Regions from separate parts of the Cohnella massiliensis genome, predicted to be linked through region 1. Evidence: a T-box and tRNA genes for the amino acid it is inferred to sense, from the RefSeq annotation. Region 1 holds a T-box; the other holds one or more tRNA genes.
The links. The T-box of region 1 lies ahead of B7E11_RS17760 (valine--tRNA ligase). A T-box ahead of a tRNA ligase gene usually reads a tRNA of that ligase, here a tRNA-Val.
Positions count from the first base shown of each region.

Region 2: it encodes a tRNA-Val, which carries the amino acid that the T-box ahead of B7E11_RS17760 (valine--tRNA ligase) is inferred to sense. The anticodon was not compared.

Region 1 covers NZ_LT821259.1:859,470-875,574, reverse strand. The annotation lists gene B7E11_RS17780 (DUF4321 domain-containing protein) at 1-5, opposite strand, end outside; gene B7E11_RS17775 (SPOR domain-containing protein) at 346-1,815, opposite strand; gene murC (UDP-N-acetylmuramate--L-alanine ligase) at 2,888-4,333, opposite strand; gene B7E11_RS17765 (bifunctional folylpolyglutamate synthase/dihydrofolate synthase) at 4,284-5,681, opposite strand; gene B7E11_RS17760 (valine--tRNA ligase) at 5,696-8,362, opposite strand; T-box leader at 8,411-8,655, opposite strand; gene B7E11_RS17755 (LysM peptidoglycan-binding domain-containing protein) at 8,857-10,356, opposite strand; gene hemL (glutamate-1-semialdehyde 2,1-aminomutase) at 10,532-11,833, opposite strand; gene B7E11_RS17745 (Crp/Fnr family transcriptional regulator) at 11,923-12,585, shown strand; gene hemB (porphobilinogen synthase) at 12,624-13,616, opposite strand; gene cobA (uroporphyrinogen-III C-methyltransferase) at 13,634-15,199, opposite strand; gene hemC (hydroxymethylbilane synthase) at 15,204-16,105, opposite strand, start outside.
Region 2 covers NZ_LT821259.1:2,695,939-2,712,043, reverse strand. The annotation lists gene nagZ (beta-N-acetylhexosaminidase) at 1-267, opposite strand, end outside; gene B7E11_RS26470 (glutamine--tRNA ligase/YqeY domain fusion protein) at 506-2,167, opposite strand; gene B7E11_RS26465 (ABC transporter ATP-binding protein) at 2,446-3,231, shown strand; gene B7E11_RS26460 (efflux RND transporter periplasmic adaptor subunit) at 3,191-4,294, shown strand; gene B7E11_RS26455 (ABC transporter permease) at 4,298-7,156, shown strand; gene B7E11_RS26450 (ABC transporter ATP-binding protein) at 7,161-8,042, shown strand; gene B7E11_RS26445 (ABC transporter substrate-binding protein) at 8,039-9,595, shown strand; gene B7E11_RS26440 (ABC transporter substrate-binding protein) at 9,681-11,228, shown strand; gene B7E11_RS29865 (hypothetical protein) at 11,342-11,506, shown strand; gene B7E11_RS29230 (YycC family protein) at 11,598-11,765, shown strand; tRNA gene B7E11_RS26435 (tRNA-Met) at 11,881-11,957, shown strand; tRNA gene B7E11_RS26430 (tRNA-Ile) at 11,987-12,063, shown strand; tRNA gene B7E11_RS26425 (tRNA-Leu) at 12,631-12,719, shown strand; gene B7E11_RS26420 (uracil-DNA glycosylase) at 12,898-13,620, shown strand; tRNA gene B7E11_RS26415 (tRNA-Val) at 13,951-14,026, opposite strand; gene B7E11_RS26410 (hypothetical protein) at 14,107-14,775, opposite strand; tRNA gene B7E11_RS26405 (tRNA-Val) at 14,886-14,961, opposite strand; gene B7E11_RS29860 (hypothetical protein) at 15,143-15,313, shown strand; gene B7E11_RS26400 (hypothetical protein) at 15,392-15,640, shown strand; gene B7E11_RS26395 (MBL fold metallo-hydrolase) at 15,881-16,105, opposite strand, start outside.

The sequences.
Region 1 (16,105 bases):
TTCACGATTCAACGTCTCCCACCAATTTTTGACACCTGATTCATTCATTATACGGCCCTGCGTCCCGTCGCACAATGCTCCAATAGGAAGTCTTTGAACGTTGCGACTAACGGCCTAATGCCGCGGGAATCCGTTCGCCTGACCCTTGTTGCAGTCATTATAGCACATATGTTCGCATTTTGCCAAAAATAAGGGAGACCCGTTTTCATGCACCGTCCGCGATCGGAGGAAATCCAAAAGCAGCGAACGATTTCTTCATTCGCTGCCCGGTCGACATATGCGATTTTTGGGTAAAACGGCAGCTTCGCCGGATCGGACGCATTTCCGACGAAGCGCATCCGAAGTTCAGCTTCCGCTCTCGAGCGAAACGGTCATCCGAAGCTGCCTGTCGGCCAGCACCGCGGACATGACCGACGATTGCACGCTCCACAGCGTCGACCGGTCCGGCTTTTCATTATATGCGGCCAGGCTTTTCAGCGCCTCGTTCAGCTCGTTCGCCGCCGTTTTGGCCGGCTGCCTCAATTGTGCGTCCCACTCGTCGACGGAGCCGGCCGCCCCCGTCCATGCGTTTCGCAGCGTTTCCACGGTCTGCATATCGCCGGATGAAAACGGCTGCGGATTCGCCGCCATCAGCGCGTCCGACGTCATCCCGATCAGCTTCAAGTACAGCGCCGAGCTTGTATCCAGAAACTCCGGCAAATTCGGCTCCGACTGCGCCCCGGAAAAGCTGAGCTTGACGCTCTCGATCGGCTTGATGTAGACGTCCGTCCCGTTGAGCTGCGTCGCCAGCAGTTCCGCCTCTTCCTTCGTTGCCGCCGCCCCGGCGAATACCCGGTAGCCGTCCGTCGTGTCCCCGGCGGCCGCCACCCCTTTCGCATCCAGGGCAGCCAAAGCCTCCTGCATGCTTGCTTCGGTGCGAAAAACGCCGTACTGCAGCATATGGAAAGTAAACCCGGGTACCTCGGCCGCTTGAGCAGCGGCGTCGGTCGGATCGTTCGCCTCGGGATTCGCTGCCGGCGCTCCCGACGCGTCGATCCCCGTCCCTGCCGGGGAAGCCGGGGCCGGGCCGTCCGACGCGAGCGGGGCCATGACGCTTTCCGAGCGGCCATACTCGTCTTCGGCGGGAAACAACGGCTCTCCCGCAAACAAATTCAGCAGCAAATAGCCGAACAAACCGCCCGTGAGCAAGGCTCCGGCGACCGAAGCGATCACTCGCCACCAGGACGGTGTCCTTTCCGGAGAGCGGGTGCCGTTCCACGTATCCGCGAAGGGGCCGTCCTCCTCCCCTTCTTCCCACGGATCGCGCGCTTCGCCGCTTTCGACGGCGTCGTAGCCGCGAACCGTCGGCGGTTCCCCGAAAGGGAAGCTCCAGGTTATGTTTTGGCCGCGGACGGGAATCGATTCGTCCGTTTTCGGTTGCATATAAGCGGAAAACGAGTAAAGCTTCCCGGTTTCCGCAACGGGCTCCTCCGGGTGCGGATGCTCGCCGCGCTTCGCTTTTTCCTTCCCGGCTTCGACCGTCCTCGCTTCGGGCTGCGGCGGTTTTCGATCGAAATCCCGCCTCGGATTCCGGATGATTTCCTCCAGAGCGCGTATATCGTCCTGATAGGGACTATGCCAGGCTTGCCACTCGTCGGCCGCCGGCGTGCTTTCTTCGTAATCGGCGTTTTTCCCGTCAGTCGGTTTTGCGCCGGCCTCGGGTTTTGCCGCAGACCTTTTTCCCGTTTCGCTGTGCTCGGCACCCGCGGGCTCCCGATTCGTTTCCCGGGGACTCGTCCCGTCGAATCGGAACGTCATTCTCGCCTTTTGCTGCATATCGACCGTCTCCCCTTGTCCCTCGTTCTCACCCTAATCTATGAGAGACAAGCGGAAAATATGATGGACAACCTCGAATTCAAGCAGCAAAAACCTCGCAAAGCTCCGCCCAAGCCCGTCGCACCCGCAAAGTTCCCTCCAGTACCGCCGACCTGCAAAGTTCCTCCCAACCACGTCGTACTTGCAAAACTCCCACGATCCCGCCGTACCTGCAAAGCTCCGACTGAACTCAACGCCCATTGCGGAGCTTCATTGGATTTCTTCCAATCAAAAGCGGCTCTTTTTGCGGGAGCGCCGAATACGTTGGATTTCATCCAACCAAATGACGCCTTTTTGAGAAAAGAGCTCGATTCCCCCGTTCCTCGTTGGATAAAATCCAGCATAACCAGTCATTCTCTCGATTCGGACCAAGCCGGTTGGAAGAAATCCAACATATGGAAACCCCCTAAACGCTGACCGGATCCCATTCGTCAGTTATCCCATTCGTCGCCTATACGAATTACGCCTGTGAACGTTCTTGGAGTTAAGAGAACTCCCGGGGATCATAAATGGCGGAGATTTACGGCGTAACGCAAGGAGTGACGCTCTCATTTTGAGAGATTGATGCTTTGCAAACGGGCTTTTCCTATAAAATGGAATAGAAGGTATCCCCCCAAAGGCAATCGCACCGCCATCGACCGCCATAAATATGCGTTTGGCGGGCCGAGATGAGTCATCACGACTCAAATGGATCGTTGGCGTACGTGCGGAAGGGGCGAGATGGGCAATATTTACTCAAGTGCGTGCGGCTTCATACGTTTGGCAGGTCGAGATGAGTCATCATGACTCAAATGGATCGTTGGCGTACGTGCGGAGGGGGCGAGATGGGCAATATTTACTCAAGTGCGTGCGGCTGCATGCGTTTGGCGAGGCGAGATGAGTCATCACGACTCAAATGGATGGTTGGCGCGCGTGCGGAGGAAGCGAGATGGCTAAATGCTCTCTTCGTTGAACGAAACAAGGCACGGCCGTCTGCACCCCTGTGCAATCCGGCCGTGCCTTCCCTTGCAGAGAAAGCTTACGCTCCGTACGCTCAAACGCCCTGGCGGTCCCGAAGCAGCCGGACAAGCCCGTCCGCCGCTTTCCAGATGTCGCCCGCGCCCATCGTCAGCACCAGATCGCCCGGCGCGACGCGCGAAGCGAGCAAGTCCCGCGCCTCTTCCTTCGTCGGAACGTAGGAGACGTTGGCATTGCTGTTGCTCTCGATAAGCTCGACCAGCTTTTTCGAATGGATGCCTTCGATCCGCTTTTCGCCAGCCGGGGAGTAGATATCGGTAATGATCACCTCATCCGCGTCCTTGAACGCTCTGCTGAACGCGTCCAGCAGGAAAAACGTCCGCGAATAGCGCTGAGGCTGAAAAACGGCGATAATCCGTTTGCCCGTCGCTTTGGCTGCCAGAATCGTCGCTTCGATTTCCGTCGGATGGTGCGCGTAATCGTCGATCACGAGCACGCCGTCCACGTCTCCGAGCACCTGGAACCTGCGTTTGGCGCCGCGGAACTGCACGATGGCTTCCGCAATCCGCTCGAACGGCACGCCGGCCTCCAGGCAGACGGCCACCGTCGCCAGCGAGTTGTATACGTTGTGCCGTCCCGGAACCGACAATCGGATCGTGCCGAGATTTTGGCCGTCTTTAAGCACGCTGTAGCTCGCGCAGCGATCGCCGAGCTCGATATCGGCCGCCGAGTAATCGGCTTCCCGGTCGATTCCGTACGTAATCGTCCTCGACGAAGCCGGAACTTTCGGGAGAATCGACCGAACTTCGTCGTCGTCCGCGCAGACGACCGCGCAGCCGCCCGGCCGGACGTGGCCGAGAAATTCGGTGTAAGCTTCCTTAAGCTTGCCGAAGTCGCCGTCGTAATTTTCCAAATGATCGGCCTCGATGTTGGTCACGACCGCGATCGCCGGACGATACTGCAAAAACGAGCCGTCGCTTTCATCGGCTTCCGCGACGACGTAATCGCCCTTGCCGGCTTTGGCGTTCGTGCCGACGTTGACGATTTCGCCGCCGATAATGTACGTCGGGTCCAGGCCGCACGTCTCCATGACGAGGGCGATCATCGAAGAGGTCGTCGTTTTCCCGTGCGCTCCCGCCACCGCCACGCCCTTGCGGTCGTTCAGCAGCCGGGCGAGCATTTGCGCGCGGTGCAGCGTCGGAATGTTGAGCGTTTCCGCCTCGACCCGCTCCACGTTGTCTTTGGGCAGCGCCGTCGAGTAGACGACCAGATTGGCGCCCCTGACGTATTCGGGCTGGTGCCCGATAAAAATTTGCGCCCCTTTGGCGGCAAGCTTCTCCGTCAACTCTTGCCTGGCGACGTCCGAACCCGTCACCTCATACCCCATTTCCAGCATGACCCTGGCTATGGCGCTCATCCCATAACCGCCGATCCCTATAAAATGAACGCGTTCTGCCGTTCGCAACGACGCTTCACCAGCCTTTTTCAGAATTCGTTTGATGGAGCAGCCACGAACGGACATCGGCGATCAAATACAGCGTACCGGTTACGACCGACAGCGTGCGATCGGGGCTGTCGTCGGCAAGCCGACGCAGCTTTTCCAAAGCGAGTTTCCAATCGGGTTCGACGATGACGGTTTCGGGTCCCGAGTCGCCGCTTTTTTTCAATCGCCCGGCTATTTCGGCCAAGTCCGCAGCCTTCATTTTTTTGTGGAAATCCGGCTCCGTAACGATGAGGGAATTCACCAATGGTAGTATATGCCGCAACGTCTGCTCGTGATTCTTGTTAGGCATCATCCCGATCACGACGTTCAATTTCTCGTGCGGATAGACGTCCCGCAAAGCGGCCGCCAGCGCCTCCATCCCTTCCGGGTTATGAGCGCCGTCCAGCAAAATGCGCGGCTGCCGCGACACCATTTCCAGCCGGCCGGGCCAGGACGTATTTCGCAGACCCGCGAGCAACTGGTCGTCGTCGACGATAACCGCGTAATATTGCCGCAGCACTTCCAGCGTCATCAACGCCACCGCCGCGTTCGTCTGCTGATGCGCGCCGTTCAGCGACACCGCCAGCTCGGAAAGGGAGCGGAACGGGCCATGGAACGCAAATCGCTGTTCGTTTTCCGAAACGGAGATCGTTTCGTAAGAGAACCGTTCGCCGAGCAAATAAAGCGTCGCTTGCTTGGCCGCAGCCGTCCGCCGGATCGTCTCGACAGCCTCGGGCTGGCTCGCCGCGGAAATGACCGGCACCCCCGCCTTGATAATGCCCGCTTTCTCGGCGGCGATTTCGGCAAGGCTGTCGCCGAGCAAATCCATATGATCGTGCCCGATGTTCGTAATGACGCTCGCGATCGGCGTCACCACGTTCGTCACGTCGAGGCGTCCGCCGAGGCCCGTTTCCCAGACGACGAAATCGGGAAACGAGACGGTTGCGTAGTACAGAATCGCCAGCGCGGTCGTTACTTCGAACATCGTCAGCGGGCCCCACTCGGTCTCGGCCATCCGGTCGGCGAGCGGCTTCAGCCGGTTGGCGAGCCGAAGCAGCACGTCGTCCGGAATGTCCTCGCCGTTATATTGAAATCGGTTGGAATACGACGTGATATACGGCGACGTGAACGTCCCGACGTCGTACCCCGCGCTCCGAAGCACGCTTGTCAAATAGGCGCAAACCGAGCCTTTCCCGTTCGTGCCCGCGACGTGGATGAATTTCAGGCGGCGGTGCGGATGTTCGAGCCACTCCAGCAGCCGGTTCATCCGGTCCAGGCCCGGCCTGATGCCGACCGTCGGCATCAAGCCCGTAATCCAGGCCACCGCCTCTCCGGCGGATTGAAACGCGCCTGTCGTCTCTAGGTTGTCTTCGTTTTCGCTGTTCATGAAACGTTCCTCCGTTAGCTCCGAAGCTCGGCGATCCGGGCGACCACCTTATCGCGCTTGGCTCGGTAATCCTCGCCTTTCGCCCGTTCCTGCTCGACGACGTGGGCCGGCGCCTTGGCGAGATAGCCTTCGTTGGCCAGCTTTTTCTCCACGCGTTCGACTTCCTTGTTCAGGTGGTCCAGTTCCTTCTCCAGGCGGGCGATTTCCTGGGCAATATCGATCAGGCCCGCCAGCGGGAAGTAGAGCTCGACCCCCGTCACGATCGCGGTCATCGCCTTGTCCGGAGGAGTAAGCCCGCCGTCGAGCGTCAGATTCGACGTATTGCAGAACCGGTGCAAATACGGCTCGTTCCGCCGCAATATTTCGCTTTCCGACTCGCCGGTCGGCTTGACGAGAAGCTCGATTTTTTTCCCGAGGGACACGTTCACTTCCGCCCTGACGTTGCGCACCGCGCGGATAACGTCCATGAGCAGGTTCATTTCGCGGACAGCCTCCGGCGCCTCGAAGCCCGCGTCGTAGACCGGCCATGTAGCCAGCGTGATCGTTTCGCCCGGCTCATGCGGCAAGTGCTGCCAGATTTCCTCCGAAATGTACGGCATGAAGGGATGCAGCAGCCGCAGCGTGCGGTCGAGCACATAGGCGAGCACCGATTGCGTGTTCCGCTTCGCGGCGGCATCCTGGCCGTACAGCGTCAGCTTCGCGAATTCGATATACCAATCGCACAGATCGTCCCACAGGAAGTTGTACAGCAGCCTTCCCGTCTCGCCGAATTCGTACGTTTCCATCAAGCGAGTAATGTCGCGCGCGGTTTCGTTGAACCGGTGGAGGATCCAGCGGTCGGCCGTCGACAGCTCGCCGGACAGGTCGATGTCTTCCGCGCGGAAACCTTCCAGGTTCATGAGCGCGAAGCGCGAAGCGTTCCAAATCTTGTTGGCGAAGTTTCGCGCCTGCTCGACCTTCTCGAGCCGGAAGCGCAAATCCTGTCCCGGCGTGCTTCCGGTCGAAATCATAAAGCGCATCGCATCGGCGCCGTACTGCTCGATGACCTCGATCGGGTCAACGCCGTTGCCGAGCGATTTGGACATTTTCCGGCCTTCCGCGTCGCGCACGAGACCGTGAATGAGCACGTCCTTGAACGGAATGGCATCGGTAAACTCCAGGGCGGTAAAAATCATCCGCGCGACCCAGAAGTAGATGATATCGTAGCCGGTTACGAGCACGTCGGTCGGGTAGTAGCGTTTGAAATCGTCGCTTTCGGCCGGCCAGCCGAGCGTCGAAAACGGCCACAGCGCCGAGCTGAACCACGTGTCGAGCACGTCCTCGTCCTGCTTCCAGACGCTGTCCGGCTTGTCCGCGCCTTCCGGCGCCTCCATGCCGACATGCATGTCGCCGGTTTCGGCGTTGTACCAGGCCGGAATGCGGTGCCCCCACCACAGCTGGCGGGAAATGCACCAATCTCGCACGTTCTCGATCCAGTGCAAGTAAATTTTCTCAAAGCGGTCCGGCACGAAGTTGACGCCTTGGCCCGACTTCTGGGATTCGATCGCCTTCTCCGCCAGCGGCTTCATCGCGACGAACCACTGCGTCGACAAGTACGGCTCGACGACGGCGCCCGAACGCTCGCTGTGGCCGACCTGGTGAACGTGGTCCTCGATTTGGACGCAGACGCCCTGCTCCTGCAAATCCTTGACGATTTGCTTGCGGCAATCGGCCCGGTCCATCCCCTGGTACGGACCGGCAAACTCGTTCATTCGGCCGCTTTCGTCCATGACCGTTATTTGGGGCAAATCGTGACGCTGGCCGACCTCGAAGTCGTTCGGATCGTGCGCCGGCGTAATCTTCACCGCTCCGCTGCCGAACTCCTTGTCGACGTATTCGTCGCCGACGATCGGAATTTCGCGGTTCACGATCGGGAGCCGCAGCATTTTGCCGATCAGGTGCTTGTAGCGCTCGTCTTCCGGGTGAACGGCGACGGCCGTGTCCCCCAGCATCGTCTCCGGCCGCGTCGTCGCCACCGTCAAATGGCCGCTTCCGTCCGCCAGCGGATAGCGGAGGTGATAAAGGTGCCCGTTGACCTCTTTATATTCGACTTCGATGTCGGACAAGGCGGTGCGAGCCGCCGGGTCCCAGTTGATAATCCGTTTCCCGCGGTAAATAAGCCCCTTCTCATAGAGACGGACGAACACTTCGCGCACCGCTTTCGACAGGCCCTCGTCCAGCGTGAAGCGCTCGCGCGAATAATCGAGGCTCAGGCCCATTTTGGCCCATTGGCTGCGGATCGTGTCGGCATACAGCTCTTTCCATTCCCACACTTTTTCCAAAAAGGCTTCTCGCCCGAGGTCGTACCGGCTTTTGCCTTCCTCGCGCAGCTTCTGCTCGACCTTCGTCTGCGTGGCGATGCCCGCGTGGTCGGTGCCCGGCAGCCACAACGCGTCAAAGCCCTGCATCCGCTTGAAACGGATCAGAATGTCCTGCAGCGTGAAGTCCAGAGCATGGCCGATATGCAGCATGCCCGTCACGTTCGGCGGCGGGATCACGATCGTGTATTTGGGAGCGTCGGGCCGCTTCCCCGCTTGGAAATACCCGCCGGCAAGCCAGGCTTCGTACCATTTTTGCTCGGCTAACTTCGGATCGTACGTCGTCGGCATTTCGACGGTCGTTTTTTCTTGGGACTCGCTCATCGTCGGACACAACCTCCATAAGGGACAAAAATACAAAAACCTCCCGTCGCAAAGGACGAAAGGTTCGCTTCCGTGGTACCACCTTCATTCCGCTCGGCCCACCGGCCGCTCGGCACTCAAGCGCATGTTAACGGCTGCCGCCGTCCCGTTCTACTGCGCGATCGTTCAAACGGGAGACTCCAGGGCGACTTCCGCAAGCTACCGTCCTGCGGCTCCCTTCCAGCGCTGCCGGATGCAGCGGGACCGCTCTCTGTAGGCGTAAACTGCGTACTCTTCCCTATCCTCGTCTTTATTTTCCTATCATACCCGTATGGACGTTTCCAGTCAATATGAGGGCAAACGCCCGAGAGTATCCATAGTTCCCGCTAATGCTCGCAGGGTTCGCCACTGTCCGCAAGTTTCTCTTTCACTCCGTTGGAATCATGAACTAAAGCATTCTGAAGAAAAAATGAAAACCGCCCCGCGGAACTCCCGATTCCGCGAAGCGGCCGAAATTACGGAATATGAATGACTTGGCCCTCGACGACATGAGGCTCGGCGAGCCGATTGTACAATTGCAGCTCTCTAGGCTGAACGTTGTACCTGACGGCGATCGCTTCGAGCGTATCTTCCCGCTGCACGATGCAAAGCTTCAATTTGCGGAACGATTGTTCCTCGCCGCCTTTGGACAGGAATAGCCGCGTCCACTCGATTTCGTCGCCCGCCTCCGGCGCTTTGGCCGAAAGGGACGGCTCATCCGCCGGCACGGAAACGGAAGCGGCCGGCTCCGGCTCGCGCTTGGACGCCTTTTCGCCCAACTGCGTCAACAGGCCGAGACCCGACGCATAGGAGGGCTCCGCGTTCGCCGAATCGGCCGACTTCGCCGTTAACGCGATTTTCGGCTCCCGCGGCTGCGGCGGATGAACCTCCGGCTGAAGGGCAATCGGTTCGGCCTGCGGTTCATTGGCTTGCGGTTCAGCTTGAGGTTCAGCCTGCAGTTCGGCCTGCAGTTGCAGTTCGGCATGCGGCTTGTGCTGCGGCTCGGGTTCCGCCGCGGAAACCGAGATCGGTTCGGACGACGGCTCAGGCTTCGCCTTGGAACCCGAAACCGGTTCCGGCTCTCCTTCCGGTTCCGGCTGAAGCTCCGTCCGGAAGCCTTCCCGATACGAGCCGCCGTCCTTCACGCCGGCGAAATCGAATCGATCGGGCGCCCCATAGAGCGCCGCATCCTCATCCCGGGCATCCGCGGCGTACGGAGAGTTCGGGTTCTCCCGTCCCGCGCGCCGCTCCGCCGCGTATTCCTTGTCCGCCCCCGCATCGTAAGTCGTCGAAGGTTCAAAAGGCGGCGATTGCGAATAATAAAAATTTTGCGGTTGAGCGAAAGCTTCCGCTTGGCCGTAATCCCGATCCGCCGAATCATCGGCCTGCGGCTGCCCCCAGGATTCCCCGATCGGCCCGGAGTCTTGCTCCCGGTAGGCATCTTTCCCCCCGAACGGGGAAATTTCCTCGCTCGACTCGCCATACGTCCGATCCCGGTACGGGGTCACGTCTCCGAACGCTTCCGGCGAGGCCTGCCGCTCGCGCGCGGCGACCGGAGCCTGGTGAACGACGGTAAACCCGTCTTCCCGCCATACGGGCGCCTGCGGAGCGGAAACTTGCAGCCCGCGCAGCGACAGCACGCCGGTGACGTTCAGCGAACGGATCGACAGCACGTCGACGTCGAAATTGTCGATCTCGACGGCAAGTTCGTCCTGGCTCTGCACCCGGCTGAGCGGCAGCGAGATTTCCACGGGAATCCAGTGCTCCAGCTGGCTGAGCGCGGAAGGCTCTTCCTGCGAGCGGTAAACGCCCGTCAGCAGCAAATGGCCTTTCAGCAGCACCTGATCCTCCTGGGATAGCGCCTGCATGTGGGGAACGAGTTCGATCTCTTCCAGCTGATCGATGGACGCCGCGTCTTCAGACAGTTGAATCCGTTCGTAAATATCGAATCGCAATCCGTTTAACGATTCCGTCACGACTTCAGTCCTCCTTTCGGGGTTAAAGCGCCCCGCAAAAGGACGGGGCCTGCACAGCTCATTAGTTATCTATATGCTGTCCGAAGTCGGGCATGCCTGCGGAAACGAAAAACAACACCCCGGCGCGCGGCAGCGAAGCCAAAACGCACGGGGTGTCGACGGATTTCAAAAAAAATTAAATTTTCGCCAGTGCCGCCGCGAACGCCTCGACGGTAAAATCGATATCCGCCTCGGTATGCGCGATGGAAAGGAACCAGCCTTCGAACTGCGAAGGGGGGATATTGACTCCCGCGTCAAGCAGCCGCGCGAATACGGCGCGAAACCGCTCCAGATCGGATCCTTTGGCCGCTTCGTAGTTGATGACGGTCTTGTCCGTAAAAAACGGGCAAACCATCGAGCCGACCCGATTGATCGTCAAGGCGACGCCGCGATCGGCCGCCGCTTGCTGCAAACCGTTTTGCAGACGGATCGCAAGCCGTTCCATGTACGCGTAGGACGCCTCGTTCAACAGCTTCAAGGTGGACAATCCCGCCGACATCGCGAGCGGATTGCCCGACAGCGTTCCGGCTTGGTAGATCGGCCCGACCGGCGCCATCTTTTCCATGATGTCGCGGCGGCCGCCGTACGCGCCGACCGGAAGCCCGCCGCCGATCACCTTGCCGAGACACGTCAAATCCGGCGTAATGCCGTACAGGCCCTGCGCGCAGTTCAGATGCACGCGGAAGCCGGTCATCACTTCGTCGAAAATAAGCAGCGCCCCGTATTTCGAAGTCACTTCGCGCAGGCCGGCAAGAAACCCCGGCAGCGGAGGGACGACGCCCATGTTGCCGGCGACCGGCTCCACGATGACCGCGGCGATCTCCTCGCCGAACTTCTCGAACGCGACCTTGACGGCATTCAGATCGTTATACGGCACCGTCACGGTATGGCTCGCCACGCTTTCCGGCACGCCGGGGCTGTCCGGCAGGCCGAGCGTCGCGACGCCCGAGCCGGCCTTGATCAGCAGGCTGTCGGCATGGCCGTGGTAGGAGCCTTCGAATTTCAAAATTTTGCTGCGTTGCGTGTAGCCTCTCGCCAGGCGCAGGGCGCTCATCGTCGCCTCGGTTCCGGAATTGACCATCCGAACGACCTCGACCGACGGCACCCGCTCGCACACGAGCTCCGCCATTTCCGTTTCCAGCTCGGTCGGAGCGCCGAAGCTCGTCCCCTTTTCCGCCGTCCGCTTGATCGCTTCGACGACTTCGGGATGCGCGTGGCCGGCGATCAGCGGCCCCCACGACAAGACGTAATCGACATACGCCTGTCCGTCGATATCGTAAATGCGGCTGCCTTCGCCGCGTTCGACGACGAGCGGCGTCAAACCGACCGATTTGAATGCCCGGACCGGGCTGTTGACGCCGCCCGGAATCGAGCGCTTGGCTCTTTCGAACGCTTGCTTCGAGCGCGAATCGGAGCGAATTCGACTATTTTCGGTCATTTTCGGCACATCCCCACTATCTGATTTGGAAAAGCCTGTGGTAAACTATTCAGGATATGATTGGATACTGACATTACGGAGGAACCCCGATGATCCAATGGATCAGAAACGTCGCCCTGTTCGACGGCCTTAGCGACAAGCAGCTCGAACATGTGTACAAAATCGCAAACAGCCGCAGTTACGCTCCGGGCACGGTGCTTTTTCACGAAAAAGAGCCCGGCTCCACGTTCTATATCGTGCTCAGCGGCTCGGTCAAATTGTTTACCCGCAGCTCTTCCGGCGAAGAGAAGGTGCTCACCGTCGCCGCGGCCGGCGACAGCTTCGGGGAGCTCGCCCTGCTGGACGGACGTCCCCGCTCGGCTTCCGCCCAGACGCTGGAGTCGACGCTGGTGCTCGAAATCTCTTATCACGATTTCATGGCGTTGCTGGAAGCTCATTTCGACATTACCCGAGGCATTTTGAGCGAGCTGTGCAACCGGCTGCGCGAGACGAACGAACACGTGAACGACTTGACGTTTCTCGACGGCCGGACCCGCGTCCTTAAAAATCTCATCCAGCTCGCCAACAAGCACGGAAAACGAGACGGCCTCCAAATTTCCATCCACGTGGCTCTCAATTTCGACGAGCTCGCCCAGAAGGCGGGCGTTACGAAAGCGCTGCTGTCCGACGTGCTGCGAGAGCTCGAAAGCAAAGGCGTGCTTTCGTTCGGCATCAACGAATACAAGCTGAACCTCTCCAAGCTCAAATCCTGATTCCCTGCCGGGCGGCCGGGAGAGCCGGGCCTTCCGGCTTACTCCCCCCGCAGCCAGCGGGCCGCGTCCTTCGCGTGGTACGTGATGATCATGTCCGCCCCCGCCCGCTTCATGCCGGTCAGCGTCTCCAGGACGATCGGCTTTTCGTCGATCCAGCCGTTTTGCGCGGCCGCCTTGACCATCGAATACTCCCCGCTGACATTGTAAACCGCGAGCGGCAAGTCGAACCGTTCCTTCAGAAGCTTCACGAGGTCCAGGTAAGCGAGGCCCGGCTTGACCATCAGCATGTCGGCTCCTTCGGCTGCGTCCGACTCGGCTTCCCGCAGCGCTTCCCGCGCGTTGGCCCAGTCCATCTGATACGATTTGCGGTCCCCGAACTGGGGCGCCGAGTCGGCGGCCTCGCGGAACGGACCGTAGTAGGCGGACGAATATTTGACGGCATACGACAAAATCGGAATATGGTCGAATCCCGCCCCATCGAGGCCTTGGCGAATCGCCGCGACGAACCCGTCCATCATATTGGACGGGGCGATGATGTCGGCCCCCGCCGCGGCCTGCGAAACCGCCGTGCGCACGAGCAGCTCCAAAGACGCGTCGTTGTCGACGAAGGCATGATTGCCGCCGTCATGGCGCAAAACGCCGCAATGCCCGTGATCGGTGAACTCGCAAAGGCACGTATCGGCGATGACGACAAGCTCGGGGGCGATTTGCTTGATTTTGCGCGTCGCAAGCTGTACGATGCCGTTTTCCTCGAACGCTCCCGTGCCGACGTCGTCTTTATGCGAAGGAATGCCGAATAGCAGGACGGCCTGAATGCCGAGTTCCTGGATTGAACGGATTTCTTCTTCGAGCCGGTCGACCGACCAGTGATAAACGCCCGGCATTGACGGAATTTCGTTTTTGACGTTTTCCCCGTGAATGACGAAAATCGGAGCGATCAGGTCGTGAACGTGCAAATGCGTCTCCCTGACCAGATTGCGCAGCGCTTCGGTGCGCCGCAACCGGCGGTGACGATGAATCGGAAAAGCCATAATGGACACGCCTCCTGCTAGTTGATGGTTCGGGACTGCTGAAGCAGCTCCCGTCTGCGGTCGACGATCGCTTGAACGAGCCCGTCGATCGTCGCTTCCTTTGGCGCGATCGTCACCTTAAGCCCCAGTCCCTCCGCCGTCATGGCGGTGACCGGGCCGATGCAGGCCGCTTCGACGCCTTCCAGCAGCGCGAGCGGGTCGTCGATGCCGGCTTGGAGCAGGGCGGCAAAAAGGTTGGTCACCGTCGACGAGCTCGTAAACGTCACGATATGAATGGCGCCCTCCCTCAGCAGTTCGGGCAGCAGCTCGTCCTGCACGACCGGCAAAACCGTTTCGTAAAGATCCAGCTCGACCGTTTCGATGCCCAGCGCCTTCAGCTCCTTCGGAAGCTGCTTGCGGGCCAGATCGCCGCGAGGAAGGAGCGCCTTTTGCCCGGAAACGAGCCTGCTCTTCAAGCTTTCGAGCAAATGCTCCGCCTGAAACTTTTCGGGCAGCACGTCCGCCACGATGCCCCGGGCTTGCAGCGCTTCGGCCGTTTTCGGGCCGACCGCGGCGAACGACGCCCGGTGGAATCTCCGGATATCGACCCGATTGGCCTCCAGCCAGCGGAAAAAAAACTCGACGCCGTTGACGCTCGTCAAAATGATCCAGTCGTAAGTTTCCGCTTCCGCAAGCGCCGCCCGGATCCGTTCGACCCTTCCCGGATCCTGCTGCGGCCGGGTTTCGATCGTCGGAAACTCGTACGCTTCCCCGCCCAGCTCGTCGATTTTGTCGGCGAGTTCGCTCGCCTGCGACCTCGCTCGCGTCACGAGAATCCGGCAGCCGAACAGCGGCTTGTCTTCGATCCAGCGCAGCGTCTCCCGTTGGCGGACGACTTCGCCCACGACGATAACGGCCGGCGGCTCGAAGTTCGCCTCGTTCACCTTCCGCTCGATATCCTCGAGCGTGCCGACTAGCGTCTCCTGTTCGGCCCGCGTTCCCCAGCGCACGAGCGCGACGGGCGTATCGGGCGAGCGTCCGTGCTTGATCAGCTGCTCGCTGATGTAGCCGATCTTGGCCACGCCCATCAGAAAAAGCAGCGTGCCGGTCGCGTTCGTCACTTTATCCCAATAAATCGAGCGGTCCAGCTTGTCCGGGCTCTCATGGCCGGTCACGATCGAAAACGAGGAAGCCAGATCGCGGTGCGTGACCGGAATGCCGGCATAGGCGGGCACCGCGATCGCGGACGTGATGCCGGGAACGATCTCGTAGGCGATCCCGTTCTGCTTCAGCAGCTCCGCCTCTTCGCCGACCCGGCCGAACACGGTCGGATCGCCGCCTTTCAGCCGGCAAACGGTTTTGCCCTCCAGCGCCAGCCTCACGAGCAGCCGGTTGATCTCTTCCTGCTTCATCGTGTGGCGGTCCGGCCGTTTGCCCACGTAAATTCGCTCGGCGTCGGCCCGCGCCTGCCCGAGCAATTGCGGTCCCGCGAGCCGATCGTAGACGATCGCGTCGGAGCGCCGCAGCGCTTCCAGCCCGCGCAACGTAATCAGCTTCGGATCGCCGGGGCCCGCTCCGACCAAGTAAACTTTCCCCACGCCCATCGTCCTATTCCCTCGCTTCCGCCAGCAGCTTGTCCGCTCCCCGTCCGATCAGCTGCCGCGCGACGTCGTCGCCGACCGCAAACGGGTCGGCGCCGTCCGCTTCGGCGCGCAGCAGAGTCGCGCCGTCGGGCGAAGCCACCATGCCCGTCATGCGGATGCGGGCATCCGGCAGGTCGGACTCGGCTTCCGCAAAGGCGCCGATCGGCACCTGGCAGCCGCCGTTCAGCCTGCCGAGAAAACGCCTCTCGGCCCGCACGGCGCGCTCCGTTCGCGGATCGTTCAGCCGCGACAGCAAGTTCAGCAGCGCCTCGTCGTCCCCGCGGCATTCGATCGCAAGCGCTCCCTGTCCGACGGCGGGCAGGCATTCGTCCGGCTCGACGTACGCCGTGATTCGCTCGCCCCAGCCCATCCGGCGCAGTCCCGCCGCGGCCAGCACGATCGCGTCGAGGCCTTCGGTTTCCAGCTTGCGCAGCCGGGTATCGATATTGCCGCGGAGCGACTCGATGCGCAGATCGGGCCGAAGGGCGGCCAGCTGCGCGGCGCGGCGCAAGCTGCTCGTGCCGACGCGCGCGCCCTGCGGCAGCGTGGCTACCGTATATCCGTGCAGATTGACGAGACAATCGCGCGGGTCTTCTCTCGGCGGCACGGCCCCGATGACGAGCCCCTCCGGCAGATCGAACGGCATATCCTTCATGCTGTGGATGGCGCAGTCGATTTCGCCGTCCAGCAGCGCCTGTTCGATCTCTTTGACGAACAAGCCCTTGCCCCCGACTTTGGAGAGCGTGACGTCCAGAATGCGGTCGCCCTTCGTGACGATCGGTTTGACTTCGAATTCGAAGTCAAGTCCGGACGCGGCGGATGCCGCTTTCAGAAGTTCGATGGTTTGTCCGGTTTGGGTCATGGCGA
Region 2 (16,105 bases), 1.8 Mb from region 1:
CCGGATCGGATCTTCGGAGGCGGACGGCGGGGCTGCGGAAGAAGGGGAAGCTTCCGGCGGAACCGTTGCCGAAGGCGGCGCATTTTCGCCGGTTGCCGGGTTCGGCGCCTGTTCGCCCCCGGCCGTCGCCGTCGGCGGCGAAGTGGCGGTCGAAGCGGTCGGCGATGCGGAAGGGGAAGCGGGCGGCTCGTTATTCGCAGCGCATCCGGCTGCTCCTGCGATCGCGGCGGCAAGCAGAGCGAGTCTCGCGAGCGGACGCCATTTCATGGGACGGTCACTCCTTTCGGGCAATACGTTACGGGCGGCAAACGGTGCTCCAGGAAAAACAGACTTGGATTCGCACGAAACGAAACTTATCCTTTCCGAATCGTCGAACAAAAATAGCGGTCGTTCCCGACCGCTATTCGCGCACGTATTGAAGCTGACCTGTCTTGCGGTTACCGTAAACGCCCCTGCGCCGGGAACTGCCCGCGCCCAAGACCGCGCGAGCGGGCGTTCGGCTTGCTTAAGCTTTGGAAATGTCGAACGAGCTTTTGAGCGAGACGACCCGGTTGAACACCGGACGCCCGGGCTCGCTGTCCTTCGGATCGACATTGAAGTAGCCGTGCCGGAAAAACTGGAATTTCTCCTGGGCCGCCGCATCCTTCAAGCCCGGCTCGACGAAGCCTTGCAGCGTCGTCAGCGAGTTCGGGTTCAGCCGCTCGAGAAACGGGGCGTCGTCGTCCTCTTCGTCTTCCGTAATAAGCGGCTCGTACAGACGGAATTCCGCGGGCGCCGCCTGCGAGGCGTCGACCCAGTGAATCGTGCCCTTCACCTTCCGGCCGGTAAAGCCGGAGCCGCTCTTCGTCTCGGGATCGTACGTGCAGCGAAGCTCCACCACTTCGCCGGCTTCGTTTTTGATCGCTTCCTCGCACTTGATGAAGTACGCGTGCTTGAGCCGGACTTCGTTGCCGGGAAACAGCCGGAAGTATTTGCTCGGCGGATTTTCCATGAAATCGTCCTGCTCGATGTAGATTTCGCGCGAGAACGGAATTTGGCGGTAGCCCAACTCCGGGTTTTCCGAATTGTTCTCGGCGTCCAGCCATTCCGTCTGCCCTTCCGGATAGTTCGTGATGACGACTTTCAGCGGCCGCAGAACGGCCATCGTCCGCGGACACTTCAGCTTCAAATCCTCGCGGATGAAGTGCTCCAGCATTTGCTCGTCGACGACGCTGTAGCTGCGCGCGACGCCGATCTCGCGGCAGAACGCGCGGATCGCCTCCGGAGTGTAGCCTTTGCGGCGAAGGCCGGAAATCGTCGGCATGCGCGGATCGTCCCAGCCGTCGACGGCCTTTTCGTCCACGAGCATTTTGAGCTTCCGCTTGCTCATGACCGTGTTCGTCAGGTTCAGCCGCGCAAATTCGTACTGCCGGGGGGTATGGGGCATTTCGGTTTCCCGGACGACCCAGTCGTAGAACGGCCGCTGATCCTCGAATTCGAGCGTGCATATCGAGTGCGTGACGCCTTCGATCGCGTCCTCGAGCGGGTGGGCGAACGCATACATCGGGTAAATGCACCATTGGTCCCCGGTATTGTGGTGCGTCGCGTGAACGACGCGGTAAATGACCGGATCCCGCATGTTGATGTTCGGCGACGACATGTCGATTTTGGCGCGGAGCACCTTGGCCCCGTCCGGAAACTCTCCGTCCTTCATGCGCCGGAACAGGTCGAGGTTTTCCTCGACGGAGCGGTTGCGGTACGGGCTCTCCTTGCCGGGCTGCGTCAGCGTGCCGCGCGTTTCGCGGATTTCGTCCGCGCTTTGATCGTCGACGTAGGCGAGCCCCTTGCGGATCAGCAAGTTGGCGCGGTCGAACATTTCGCCGAAATAATCCGAGGCGAAAAACAGTCCGTCCCAGTCGAAGCCGAGCCACTGCACGTCCTTTTTGATCGATTCGACGTATTCGGCGTCTTCTTTTAACGGATTCGTATCGTCAAACCGCAAATGGGTGCGGCCTTTGAATTCGTCGGCAAGCTCGAAGTTCAGGCAAATCGACTTCGCATGCCCGATATGCAGATAGCCGTTCGGTTCGGGCGGAAACCGGGTGACGATTCCCTTCACGCGGCCTTCGGCCAGATCCTCGGCGACGATGTTTTTGATAAAGTTCGATGACGACGTTTTGCTGTCCAATCCGACCAACCTTCCCTAGGAATTCTCTTGTTATTCCTTCATCATACACAAAATATCCCCTTCTTATAAAGAGGAAAGCAAAAAAATAAGCGCCGGAAGCCCTTTCTGTCGCAAGCTGCCGAAAAAATAGGCCCATCCTCCTCTCATCTTTCTCATAAAAAATTGCTAAAGACGTAACTTTTCCTCGGTTTGGATCGTTATAATTGATGGAGCCATGGGGAAAGAACTGCATTCGTCGTCAATTTTTGCTATAGGCAACAGGGGGAGGAGCCAGAATCATGCGGTCATGGTTGCAGCGAAAAAAAGGTCCCGAGCCGCCGAAATCGATTGCGGCCGTCCTTGAGCCCTCGGAGCGGGAGCAGCCGTCCGATGCCGCTTCCGCGCCGGCGGAGCCGCTTTTGACGGTGCGCGGGGTGGAGCGCTCGTTCGACGTCGGCAGCCAGAAGCTGCGCGTGTTGAAAGGAATCGATTTGCAGTTATATCCGAAACAGCTCGTCATGCTGAAAGGCCGGTCCGGCTCCGGCAAAACGACGCTGATGAACTTGATGGGCGGGCTCGATACGCCGACCGCCGGCGAAATTTATTTTCAGGGACGCCCCTTTCACAAATTGGACGACCGTAAGCGAACCGAGGTGCGCCGCAGCGAAATCGGATTTATTTTTCAGGCTTACGCGCTGCTGCCGCTGCTGTCGGCTTACGAGAACGTGGAGCTGACGCTGCGGATGGCGGGAGTTCCGAGAACCCAATGGAAAAAACGGATCACCGAATGCCTGGAAATGGTGGGGCTCGCGAAACGGATGCACCATCGGCCTTCCGAGCTTTCCGGGGGAGAACAGCAGCGGGTCGCGATCGCCAAGGCGATTTCGCATCGGCCGAGCTTGCTGCTGGCGGACGAACCGACGGCCGAGCTGGATTCGCAGATGACTGCCCAGATTATGGGGGTTTTTCGGGACATCGTTTCCGCGGAGAAAGTGACGATTTGCATGACGACTCACGATTTGACGATATTGGAGGTTGCAGACCATGTCTATGAAATGGTGGACGGCGTATTCGTATCCAAGTGACCGGAAAGGAGCTTGGCGCGGCTCCAAGCGCAAGCTGGCTTCGGCGTTCGCCGTCCTGTCCTTGAGCGCGGCGCTGGCCGGCTGCTCGCTGCTGCCCGACGAGCCGGAAGAGGAGGACCTGTCGGCGATCCAGCTGCCGCAAATTTCGAAAAAGCCGGAATACGAAGTTACCACGAAGACGTTGGAGACGAAGGTTCAAGGCACGGGCAAAATCATGTCCGAAGAGGAAAAAACGCTCTACTATACTTCTTCTTCTTTGGAAGGCAAAAGACTCAAAACGCTGTACATATCAAACGGCGACGCCGTGAAAGCGGGACAGGTCATCGCCGAACTGGACGTGGAAGATTTGAAAAAATCGCTCCGCAGCCAGAAGCTGCAATTCCGGAAGCTCGAGCTCGACATGAAAAACACGCTCCGCCAAAAGGACGAAATGGATCCGCTCGAATTCGAGCAAAAGCAAATCGAATTCGAGGAAGCGCGCCAGGCGATCACCGACATGGAGCAGGACATCGCCGCCGCCGTGCTTACCGCGCCTTTCGGCGGAACGGTCGTCTCGGTGAGCGCCGAGGAGGGCAAGCAGATCAAGGCGTACGACCCGATCGCGGTCGTGGCCGACACGAGCCGTCTCGTCGTCGCCGCCAAGCTTTCGAGCGACAATCTCGCCAAGGTCGCCGTCGGGATGGAGGTCAAGGTATCCATCAATAACGTCGGCGAGCTGACGGGCAAAATCAAGGCGCTGCCCGAGCCGTCGAACGACCAGGAGAATCCGGGCGAAGCCCAGATCGACAAGGTGAGCAATTATTTGCTCGTCGACGTTCCGGATCTGCCGGCGGAAGCGACGAGAGGAACGCCGCTTACGGCGTCGGTCGTCACCAACCGCAAGGAAAACGCCGTCGTCATCCCGACTTCCGCGCTGCGGACGATCGGGGCGAGAACGTACGTGCAAGTCGTCGAGGCGGACGGCAGCAAGCGGGAGGTCGATATCGAAGTCGGCCAGCAGACGTCGACGGACGTCGAAGTGCTCCAAGGATTGACTCCGGGACAGAAAGTCGTGGGTCGGTAAGCTATGGGCGCGCTCATTCGTTTTTTATTCCGAAAAATGTGGAACACCCGCTGGCTGACGCTCAGCACGCTCGCCGGCCTGCTCTTCGCCGTGGCGTTCACGACGAGCATTCCGATGTACGCCGACGGGGCGCTGAAGCGGGTGGTCGCCCAATCGCTCCAGGACAACAGCGAGGGGCTGCCGGCCGGATCGCTTTTGCTCCGCTATCAATCGACCGACGGAAAGACGGATTTGAACAGCTTTGCCGACGCGGACCGTTACATTACCGAAGACGTGCCCGCGGCGATCGGCTTTCCGATCGAAGCGGAGCAGCGCAGCCTGACGATCCGCAATACGCAGGTTACGCCGGAAGACCCGACCAAGGTCGACGCGAGCCGGACGAGAACGATGACGCTGGCCGCCTTCGGCGGGCTTAAAGACCAAGTCGAGCTTGCGGGCGGCAAATGGTTCGCGGACCGGGCCGCGGCGGACGGAACGCTTCAAGCCGTCATGATGGAGGAGGCGATGTTCCGCAACGATCTGCATGTCGGCGACGTGCTGCTCTACCCGATCTACGGCGGATTGAACATTACGCTCCGCGTGGAAATCGTCGGCTCCTACAAGCCGCTCGACGAAACGAGCGCCTACTGGTATCAGGGGCTTGACAGCCTGATGAACACGCTGTTCATCGCCGACGACGCGATGCTCCAGGACGTTGCCGGTGCGCAAGGCATTCCGCTGCAGACGGCGAACTGGTACGCGGCGTACGATCTTCGCGACATCCAGACGAGCCAGCTGTCGGATTTGAGCGCCACGCTTGGCCGGATCGACATCGAAGCGTACCAGAAGCTGAAAGGAACCGGCGTCGAGCTTTCGTTCGCCGACATGCTGAGCGATTTCCGCCGCGACAGCGTGCAGCTGCAGACGATGCTGTTCATGCTCGCGGCGCCGATGATCGCGATGGTGTTCTACTTCATTACGATGAACGCCCGCCAATCGCTGGAGAAGCAGCGTTCCGACATCGCGGTCATGCGAAGCCGGGGCGCGGGCACGCGGCAAATTTTCATGCTGTTTTTGCTCGAAGGCGTTTTGCTTGGCGCCGTTTCGCTCGTCGCGGGTCCATTCATCGGCTGGTTCATGGCCAAAAGCATCGGCTCGGCCAGCGGATTTCTCGAATTCGTCAACCGGAAGGCGATTCCCGTCGGATTCGGAACGGACGGGATTTTGGCCGGAACCGCGGCCGTGCTCGTCGCCATCGGGGCCGCCGTCATTCCGGCGCTCGTCTTTACGCGGACGTCGATCGTCGACTACAAGCGGAAGATGGCGCGGGCGGACCGTTCGCCGGTATGGCAGCGCTGGTTTCTCGACGTCGCGCTGCTCGGCGTCGCCGGCTACGGCTGGTACTTGTTCAACGAACGCCAGATGGTGTCGTTCGCGACCGGCGTCACGACGGACCAGCTGAACGTCCAGCCGTTTCTGTTTTTCGTGCCGGCGCTCGCGATTTTCGCCGCCGCGCTCGTCTTTTTGCGGCTGTTCCCGCTGCTGCTGAAGCTGTTCAACTGGATCGGAAAGTCGTTTCTTCCGGTGTCGCTTTACTTGACGCTCACGCAGCTGTCGCGTTCGTCCCGCTCGTATTACCCGCTCATGATTTTGCTGATTTTGACGCTGGGGCTCGGCGTGTACAACGCTTCGGCCGCGCGCACGATCGGGCTCAATTCGGAAGAGCGGATTTTGTATAAATACGGCGCCGACGTCATCGTTAAAACGAGCTGGGAAGCAAGCCCGGAATTCGAAGCCCCGTCCGGCGGTTCCGGCGGCGGCGGCCAGGGGCAAGGCGGAGGAGGTTCGGGCGGCGGCGGCGGCCAGACGCCGACGGTTACCCGGGTCAACTACAACGAGCCGCCGTTCGAAGTGTTCCGCACGCTTCCCGGCGTGGAGCACGCCGCAAGGGTGCTGCAAACGAAGGCGAACATTACGATTTCCGGGCGAACGGCGGGGCAAGGGACGATCGTCGGCATCGACAACGTCGATTTTGCCCGGGTCGCCTGGTTCCGCGACGATTTGTATCCGGCCCGTCCGTACAAATATCTCGAATTGATGGGGAAAGCGCCTGAATATGCGCTCGTCAGCTCGAACCTGGCGAACCAATACAACATGAAAATCGGGGATATCGTGCAAACCGTGCTGCAGGAGCAGCCGGTCGAGTTCGTGGTCGCGGCGATCCTTCCGTATTGGCCCGCCCAATATCCGGACCAGTCGCCGTTCATCGTCGCCAATCTGGACTACATCTACGACCAGGCGCCGCTTATGCCCTACGACGTGTGGCTGAAGATGGAACCCGACGCCTTGACGGCTCCGATCATTCCGGTGCTGCAAGAGAAAAGCATCCAGATCGCGTCGATCGACGACGCCCGCAGCGAGCTGATTACCCAGGCGAAGCATCCGGCCCGGGGCGGCGTGTTCGGCATTTTAAGTCTCGGATTCCTCGTGACGATCATCGTTTCGCTGTCGGGCTACATTTTGTTCTGGTTTTTCAATTTGTCGGGAAGAATCGTGCAAATCGGGACATTGCGGGCCATGGGCTTGTCGCGCGGGCAATTGACCGGCATGCTGCTTTTGGAGCAGATTTTTACGGCAGGGCTTTCGATCGGTCTCGGCATCGGCATCGGCAAGGCGACGAGCCTTCTGTTTCTCCCGTTTTTGCAAACGACCGACAACGCCGCCAATCAAGTGCCGCCGTTCAAAGTCGTGTTCGACAATGCCGACGATTTCCGGCTGTACGGCGTCGTCGGCGTCATGATGGCGATCGGCATCGCGATGCTCGTGACGCATATTCGCCGCTTGAAAGTGCATCAAGCCGTCAAGCTGGGAGAGGAGCGGTAACTTTGTGATTACTTGCGAAGGATTGGTCAAAATTTACAAGGCGGACGATCTCGAGGTCGTCGCGCTGCAGGGGCTGAATTTGACCGTCGCCCCGGGCGAAATGATGGCCATCATCGGCAACAGCGGAAGCGGCAAGTCGACGCTGCTGAACATTTTGGGCGGCCTCGACCGCCCTTCGGCGGGCCAGGTGACCGTCGGCCCGTGGAACCTGCTCAAGGCGAGCGACGACGATCTCGTGAAATACAAGCGGGAGACGGTCGGCTTTATCTGGCAGAACAACGCGCGCAATCTGCTGCCCTTTCTGACCGCGCTGGAAAACGTCGAGATGCCGATGATGTTTTCCGGCAAGCTGGACCGGGCTTACGCCAAGCAACTGCTGGAGTGGGTAGGTCTGAAGGAGCGCATGCACAACAAGCTCACCCAGCTGTCGGGCGGCGAGCAGCAGCGCGTGGCGATCGCGATCTCTTTGGCCAACAAGCCGCAGCTGCTGCTGGCCGACGAGCCGACGGGCTCCGTCGACACGCGGACGTCGGATCTCATCATGGACATTTTCCGGCGATTCAACCGGGAGCTGGGGTTGACGATCGTCATCGTTACCCACGATCTGTCGCTGGCGAGCAAGGTCGACCGCGTCGTGGCCATCCGCGACGGCCTGACGAGCACCGAATTTATCAAGCGGAATCCGAATTTGGACGACGCGCCTCCTCTCGGAGGGGGGTTGAACGAAGAACACGAAGCCTTTGTCGTCGTGGACCGCGTAGGACGGCTGCAAATTCCGAAGGAGTATTTGCAAGCCCTGGAAATCGGCGACAAGGCGAGCATGGAGTTTGACGGGGAACAAATTGTCATCAAAGCACCGAAACCGATCGAGGAGGAACCCGCATGAAGAACAACCGATTTCGCAAGCTCGCGCTGGCCGGAATAAGCCTGACGCTAGCCGGCACTTTGCTCGCCGCTTGCAGCGGAGGCAACGAAACCGACGACCCGAACAACCGCCGTACGCTGCGCATCGGGACGATGTACGGCAGCAGCCAGGACGAACAATATTTCCGCCAGCAATATACCGACCTGTTCGAATTTACGCACGGCAACATCGACATCGAAATCGTGCCGGCGATCGACTGGACCGAGACGCAGTTCGAGGAGCAAACCCCGGAAACGCAGCAGCCGGATCCGCTGGAGAAGGTAAAGGAAATCATGACGGGGCCGAACCCGGTCGATGTCATGATTTTGAACGATTCGAGCATGCTGAGCACGATGGTGCAGGAAAATCTGCTCAAGCCGCTCGATCCGCTGATGAAAGAAGACGAAATCGACACCGCCGAATACGTTCCGGCCGTCATCGAAGGCATCAAGGACCTGGGCGACGGCCAAAATCTGTACGCTCTCGCGCCGACGTACTCGCCTTCCGCACTTTTTTATAATAAGAAGATGTTCAGCAACCTCGGCATCACCCCTCCGACGAACGGCATGACGTGGGAAGAATTGTTCAACCTGGCGCGCCAATTGAAGACCGGCGAAGGCCAGGATGCGACGTTCGGGTTCACGTTCAACCAATGGGGCTACAGCAACGGCTATTACGATCTGACCAGCTTCGCCGCGCCGCTGCAATTGAAAATGTTCGACGAAAAAGGCGAAACGATGACGATCAATACGCCGCAATGGAAAAACGTATGGACGACGTACACCGATCTGTTCAAGGACAAGGTTCTCCCGTCGCAGGAGGATCTCGTGTTCGAGCAGCCGGCGACCGACGGACCGTACCGCTACAATCCTTACGAGCAGCAGCCGTTTTTCCGCGGCAAAGTCGCGATGGTCATCGGCTCGTACAGCATGATCAGCGAAATCGACACGTTCAACCGCAACGTCGATAAGTTCGAAAACATGGAGGCGCTCGATTGGGATGTCGTGTCCGTGCCGACGTTCGCGGAAGCGCCCGGGATCAGCGGATATATTTATATGAATACGCTCGCCGCCATTAACTCGCAGGCTCCGAATCCGGACGACGCCTGGGAATTCGTCAAGTTCATGAACGGCAAGGAGTGGGGCAAGCTGCGGGCCCGCAGCAGCTACGAGCTTCCGTCGCTGATCGAATACGCGAAGCCAAAGGAAGGCATGAGCTACAACATGGAAGCCTTCACGACGACGAAGCCGATTCCGCAGCAAAATTTGGCGGTCTACTCGAAACTGTATCAGGAACGTCCGAATTTGAACCTGATCGATTCGCTCGCCAATACCCAGTACAACAAAGTCGTCAACGGCGAAATGTCGGTAGAGGAAGCACTCGCCGAATTCGAGACGAAGGGGAACGAACTGCTGCAGAAAATCAAGCTGACGCCGACCGGTCCGATCGAAGGCGTCAACGACGACGTGTACGGCGGAGGAGGCGGTCCGATTCTTTACGACTCGGCTACGTCTGCCGCGGTTGCAGTCGGCTGACGCAACAGGGTAGCGAAACGTCGCCGCGCAGTCAACCGACGGGGCGGTCTGCGCGGCGTTTTTAAAAGGATAAGGGGGAATTTTCTTGCGCTCATTTCTTCGATTACATACGTTGAAGTCGCTGTCCGTCGTGCTCGTTTTGTCCGTCGTCGCCGCTCTCGCCGCCGCGTGCAGCGGAGGAGACGCGTCAGACGATCCGAACAATCGCCGCACGCTGCGCATCGGCATGGTTTCGGGCAGCCAGGACAGCGAATCCTATTACCGTCAGGAATACACGGATATGTTCGAGCTGTCCAAAGGGAACATCGACATCGAATTCCAATATGCGACCGACTATTCGGAGATGATGTACGCTTCGGAAGAGGAGCAAAAGGAATTTCAGCAAATCGATACGTACGAACGGCTCAAGGAAATGCTGACGGGACCGAATCCGGTCGACGTGCTCGTCACCGATCAGGGAACGATGGGCCGGCTGATTCAGGATAATTTGCTCGTTTCGCTGGATTCGTACATCAAGAAAGACAAAGTGGATTTGGAAGCGTTCGTGCCGTCCGTCATCGAAAGCATCCGGGAGGCAGGCAACAACCAGGTTTACGGGCTGACCTCTACGTTCAGCTCCAGCGTTTTGTTTTACAACAAGACGTTGTTTTCGAAAGCGGGCGTCACTCCGCCGACCGACGGGATGACGTGGGACCAAATTTTCGACCTGGCCACTCAGATGAGCACGGGAGAGGGCGCCGAGCGGATATTTGGATTGACGTTGAACGACTGGAACTCCGAATTAAGCATGTACAGCGTCAACAACATCGTCGCCCCGCTGAAGCTGAGGATGTTCGACGACAAGGCCGAGACGATGACGGTCAATACGCCGCAGTGGGAGCGGGCCTGGGAGCGCCCGATCGAGCTGGCGCAGCAAAAAGTGATTCCGAGCGCGGAAGATTTCGTGGAGGAGATGCCCGCCGACGGCAACTACCGCTACAATCCGTATTCGAACCGTCCGTTTTTTACGAACCGCGTCGCCATGATGATCAGCAACAATTACCTAATCAACGAGCTCAAGACTTATAACGATAACGTAGACAAAATGGAAAATTACGAGCCCCTCGATTGGGATGTCGTCACCTACCCGGTGCTTCCGGAGATGCCGGAAGCAAGCAGCGGGATGTACCTGGGCGAAGTGATGGTGATCAACGCCAACGCGGCCAATGCGGACGATGCCTGGGAGTTCATCAAGTTCAGCACGAGCAAGGAAACGGCCAAATTCAAGGCAAGAAGCACGTACCAGATGAGCTCGCTGACCGAGTTCGTCAAGCCTCTCGACGGCATGGCCTACAATATCGAGGCGTTCTACAAGCAAAAGCCGATTCCTTACGAGTATAATCAGGCCGAGCAAAGCCTTTATCGGGAACGCCCCAACCTGAGCTATATTCAGCAACTCGGCGACCAATCGTTCCAAAAGGCGGTCCGCGGCGATTTGGGCGTCAAGGAAGCGCTGCAGGAATGGCAGGACAACGGCAACGAGCTGCTGCAAGAAATCAAGCAGAACCCGACCGGGGAGATCGATCTTACGCCTTATTTGGGCGATCAGGAAGCGATCCAGAGGGAAATGCTCCGTCGGGCGTCGGGAGGCTGATTTTCGGCTTTCCCGCTCTTCGGATCGTCCGTACGGCTAGCCCCGAAGAGTAGGCCGAAGCGCGAAGGAGCATCCTAAAGCCTGGAGCTTATTCACCGGAAGGATGGCCAGCGATGAATTGGGTCTATTGGTCGAGGCTGTACGACAGCAAGTTCCAGGCAGGCTGTCTCGTTCGCCGAATGGAGCACGACGGGTGGCTGTTCGGGATCGACATGCCGCGGGAAATTGAAGTGTTTCGATCGCGCAAAGGAAAGTACGGAGTTCGTTTTATGCCTTAGCCGCCAAGGCCGGATTCGCCGTTTGCCGCGAAGCCGGCCTTGGCAGCGTAAAGGCGTTGTGTTATCGTTTTAGAAGAAAGGGGGCGGGAGCATGCGAAGAATGCCGTTGACGGCGGAAACCGCGCAAAAGCTTGCCGAACATTTGAAGGTGCCGCTCGAGCACCTGATGCATATGCCGCAGCATATTTTGCTGCAGAAGCTGGCGGAAATGGCAAAGGCCGATGCGGCCTCCGGCGGAAACGTCAAAAAGGAGGAATAGCTCAAGCCGGAAGCGCGACGACTTTTTTTAACGGATTGTTATTTTTTCCTTGACTTATTCAATACTCTTGTAGTATATTAATTCTTGTCGCTGTCGACAGATTGATGGTGAACATCGCGGGGTGGAGCAGTCCGGTAGCTCGTCGGGCTCATAACCCGAAGGCCGCAGGTTCAAATCCTGCCCCCGCAACCAAACTTAAACCTCAAACGGACTTCAGACGAGGGCCCTTAGCTCAGTTGGTTAGAGCGGTCGGCTCATAACCGATTGGTCGGGGGTTCAAGTCCCTCAGGGCCCACCACTGAGGATGCAAGCAGCGATGCAAAGGCGAATGCGAATCGTCTCTACTTCCCAAGCCGGTTAACGGCATCAAGCGGAAGGAGGCGTTTTTTTGTTTGTGCGGGAAACGGGCACGAACGGCGGAAAGTCGGGCGCGGAAAGCGGGCCAATGATAAAAAGAACGCCCCGAAGGGCGTTTTTGACAGGCTGCGTTGAATGCGGGAATTGCGAATTGAGAGATTAGAGGGATAGCGGATTTCTGCGTCTCCGATGTTTGCAAATGATAATCGCTTTTTGACCAGGGCGGAGTTTGACGACGATCGTTTTTCTCCTCAAAGACATCGTAAGTCACCACCTTTCAGCTTCATAGTATAGTTTATGATGGAAGAAGAGGATGGCTTGGACGAAATCATTCGCAGATTCCCCCATTCTTGCGCGCCCGCTCTGCCATTGCTGGGGGAAGCCGGCCCGCGATTTTGTTGACGCGTATGCCCGGACGTGGTAATATGTAGAACGTTGATCGTTTTCGAATGGTCGATTTCGCGGTTGGCGGAATACGCGCCAATGCGCGCGGCAGCGCGATTTTCGCGCCGGGGTGGCGGAACAGGCAGACGCACAGGACTTAAAATCCTGGGGGTGGTGACACCCGTACGGGTTCGATTCCCGTCCTCGGCACCATTTTTTTCAAGGAGCACTCCTTAACATTTAACGCCAGTTGTCCTGTCCGGCTAAACGCCGAGGCAGGATTTTTTGTTTTCCGGGCGGAACCGCAAGGGGACTCGCGGCGGTTTCACGGATGTCCGATAGATTGCTATAATAGAAGAGTTAACGACGACAGAAAATGGAGGAACGCAAGATGGCGGCCGTATTCCGCAATGATTGGGGACCGGTTCTCGAGCCGGAAATGGAGAAGCCGTACTATCGGGAGCTAAGGCGGCAATTGGCGGAGGAGTACAGGGACAGACGCATTTATCCGGATATGTATCATATTTTTCAGGCGCTTCATCTGACGGCTTACGAGAACGTTAAGGTGGTCATTCTCGGGCAGGACCCGTACCACGGAGCCGGCCAAGCGCACGGGCTCAGCTTTTCGGTGATGCCGGGCGTAAAGACGCCTCCGTCGCTGCAGAACATTTACAAGGAGCTGCGGGACGATCTGGGTTGCGCGATTCCGAGCCACGGCTTTCTGGAGCATTGGGCCAGGCAGGGCGTGCTGCTGCTGAACGCGGTGCTGACGGTGCGCGAGGGCCAGCCGAATTCGCACAAAGGTCTCGGGTGGGAAAAGTTCACGGACGCGGTCATCGCGGCGCTCAACGAGCGAGAGAAGCCGATCGTGTTCATCCTGTGGGGAAGGCACGCGCAGGAAAAAGCGTCGTTCATCGACCGGTCGCGGCACCACGTCATCGCTTCGCCGCATCCGAGTCCGTTTTCGGCGCACAACGGATTTTTCGGCAGCCGTCCGTTTTCGCGAACAAACGCTTTTTTGCGGTCCGTCGGAGAATCCGAGATCGACTGGCAGATTCCGGAGGCGGACCGAGCCGCTGAAGGTCTTCGGGCGTCCGGAGGCGGAGCGCTTTGACGAGAGGGAAGGGGGGCGGGACATCATCGGCCCCTTGGCGAAGCGGAATACGGCGCAGACGTTAACGGAGTCGGGGAATCGCCGTCCATCCTTAATTAACGGCCTAAAATGACCGACGCGGTTTGAAAAATGCGCCGACTTGCCGCGCATCTTTTTGCATAGCGGAGCCGCACGCGTTCCCGGCACGAGCGGTTTCGCTGTATAAGCGGCCAATCTTGCCGCAGGCGGGGAGAAGGGCTCGTAAAGCCTGTCCCGATGCTGCGCCGCCAACCGTCCCCTGTCGAGCCCAAGCAAAAAACCCCGCCAGCCGGCGGGGCTTCAAATGCGATATGGTGATCTGAACAGGGATCGAACCTGTGACCCCCACCCTGTCAAGATGGTGCTCTCCCAGCTGAGCTATCAGATCAAGAAGTGTTTCGACTTGATCTATTATAGCGGGATGCAGCCGGAATGTAAAGAGGGATCGGGAATTTTTTTTCGAATTCTTCAGCTTCGGTTGATTTGGCGCTGCTTGTCCCAAACGCGGTTGATCTGGTCGTGGATTCTCGCTTTTTCCTTCTCCAGCAGCTTGCTTTCGATCGTCTCCGCGCTGATGCCTTTCTCCTTGCCGATTTGCACGACGGATTTGCCCTTTTTAAGCTCTTCGATCAGCGCTTTCGGTTCCATGCCAAGCACTTGCGAGATGTCGTTCAACCGCTTCGCGCCCCGAAAGTGACGATGGTGCATGCCGCCTTTGCTGTCGACGAGCAGCCGCACTCGTTCCTCCATCTTCGATTTCCATTTGCCGGCTTCGTCTTCGGTAATCTGTCCGGCTTTGACCGCTTCGTTCAGCCTTTTCACATGCTGGCTGACGAGCAGATCGACGACCTTTTGTTTCGCAACGCCTTTGCTCGCGGCGACGTCCGCCAACGATTTGCCGGCGGCCAGCTCGTTATGGAGCGTAGTCTCGTCGATTTTCAACAGCTTGAGCAGTTCTTCGTTCGGGACGGGACGAGGCGGATGGGCCATCCGCTTATGAATCGAAGAAACGGAGGGCGTCTCGGCCCGGACGGCTTCGGGGGACGGTTCGGCCGCGCCGGCGGCGGCGGGCAGGAGAAGCAGGAAAGCAAGCGTCAACAGCAGCGTACGGCTTGTCGTGGATTTTTTGTTCGGCATGTTGTCTTCACTCCTTCGTTAACCTATTGTTGGTACGATGGAGCATCTCTAAACGGGTAACAAAAAGAAAAAAACCTTCCCGCGAATACGGGAAGGCTGGCTGTCGATTATGGTGATCTGAACAGGGATCGAACCTGTGACCCCCACCCTGTCAAGATGGTGCTCTCCCAGCTGAGCTATCAGATCATACTATCTCGCAAGCACATTTTGTATAATACCAACTTCGGAAAGCCGTGTCAACCGTTTGGGCGGGAATTGTTTTGCACAAAGAACGCCAAATTTTCGCGGACGGAAAAAGTAAAAGTAATGAAGCTTTCGGACCGGCGTATGTATAAAATAAATGCCTTGGAACGGGAGGAACGGTCCGATGGAGGAAGGCGTCATCCTGACGCTGGCGCTGCTCGCCATGTTCGGTCTGATCGGGGCGGTCATGCTGGCCGTCGCCCGCATGGTGCGCGAGGATTCGCTCAAACACGACCGGCGGTTCATTTGGACGATCAAGGACGATCCGGGCAAAAAAGGCGATCCGACGGATTAAGACCCGGATGCGGCGGGTATTCTGAGTAAAACGGAGCGACAGCGCAGCGTTCCGAATGAAAGGAAGGAGGCCGCCGCCATGCCGTTCGGTTTAGCGAACCGCCGCCGGGCGCTTCGCCGCTTCGCCGTTGCCGCCCTCCTGTCGGCGACGATCGGCCTGGCCGCCTGCGGCCAAAAGCCGGCCGTTCCCGCCGGCGCGATCGCCCCCGGCGCTTCGGATTCGGCCGAATCGAAGGTATTCGCGAGCGTATACCCGAGCGAAGTCTCACAAGACGTGTACCGGTCGCGAAACGTCACGCCGGGCCTGGAGTGGGGCGTCGGGTGGTAAGCTCGCCGCGCCCGCCGCAAGCGCCGAATCATAGCAAAAGCTCCGCTGCCGCTTGAAGGCGTCGGAGCTTTTGTCGTTCATTCTTCCCATTTGCGGGAGTAGGCTTTTTTGGTGACCCAGAGCAGCACCCAAATCATGACGACGAGCAGGATCGCGGATATCACGTAGGCGGCAACCAAAACGCAGGCATCCTTTCCGTAGGCGAATTTTTCTCATCATACCGCATTCCGGATCCGGTTGTCATCCCGAAAACGGAAGAGTATAGCGTTTATGCTGGTCGACGAACGTCATTTTTCCGGTTTTTCCGATGAAATCGGGCTGATCGTCTCCGTAATGCATAAGCCGGATTCGTTCCTGGATGTCGTCCGGCAGCGTCAGCAGCTGGGGAAGGCACGCGTGAACGGTTCCGGGCTCATGCAGCTGGCAGTCGTGAAAAATCGTAGTCACGCCCCGTTCGCGAACGAG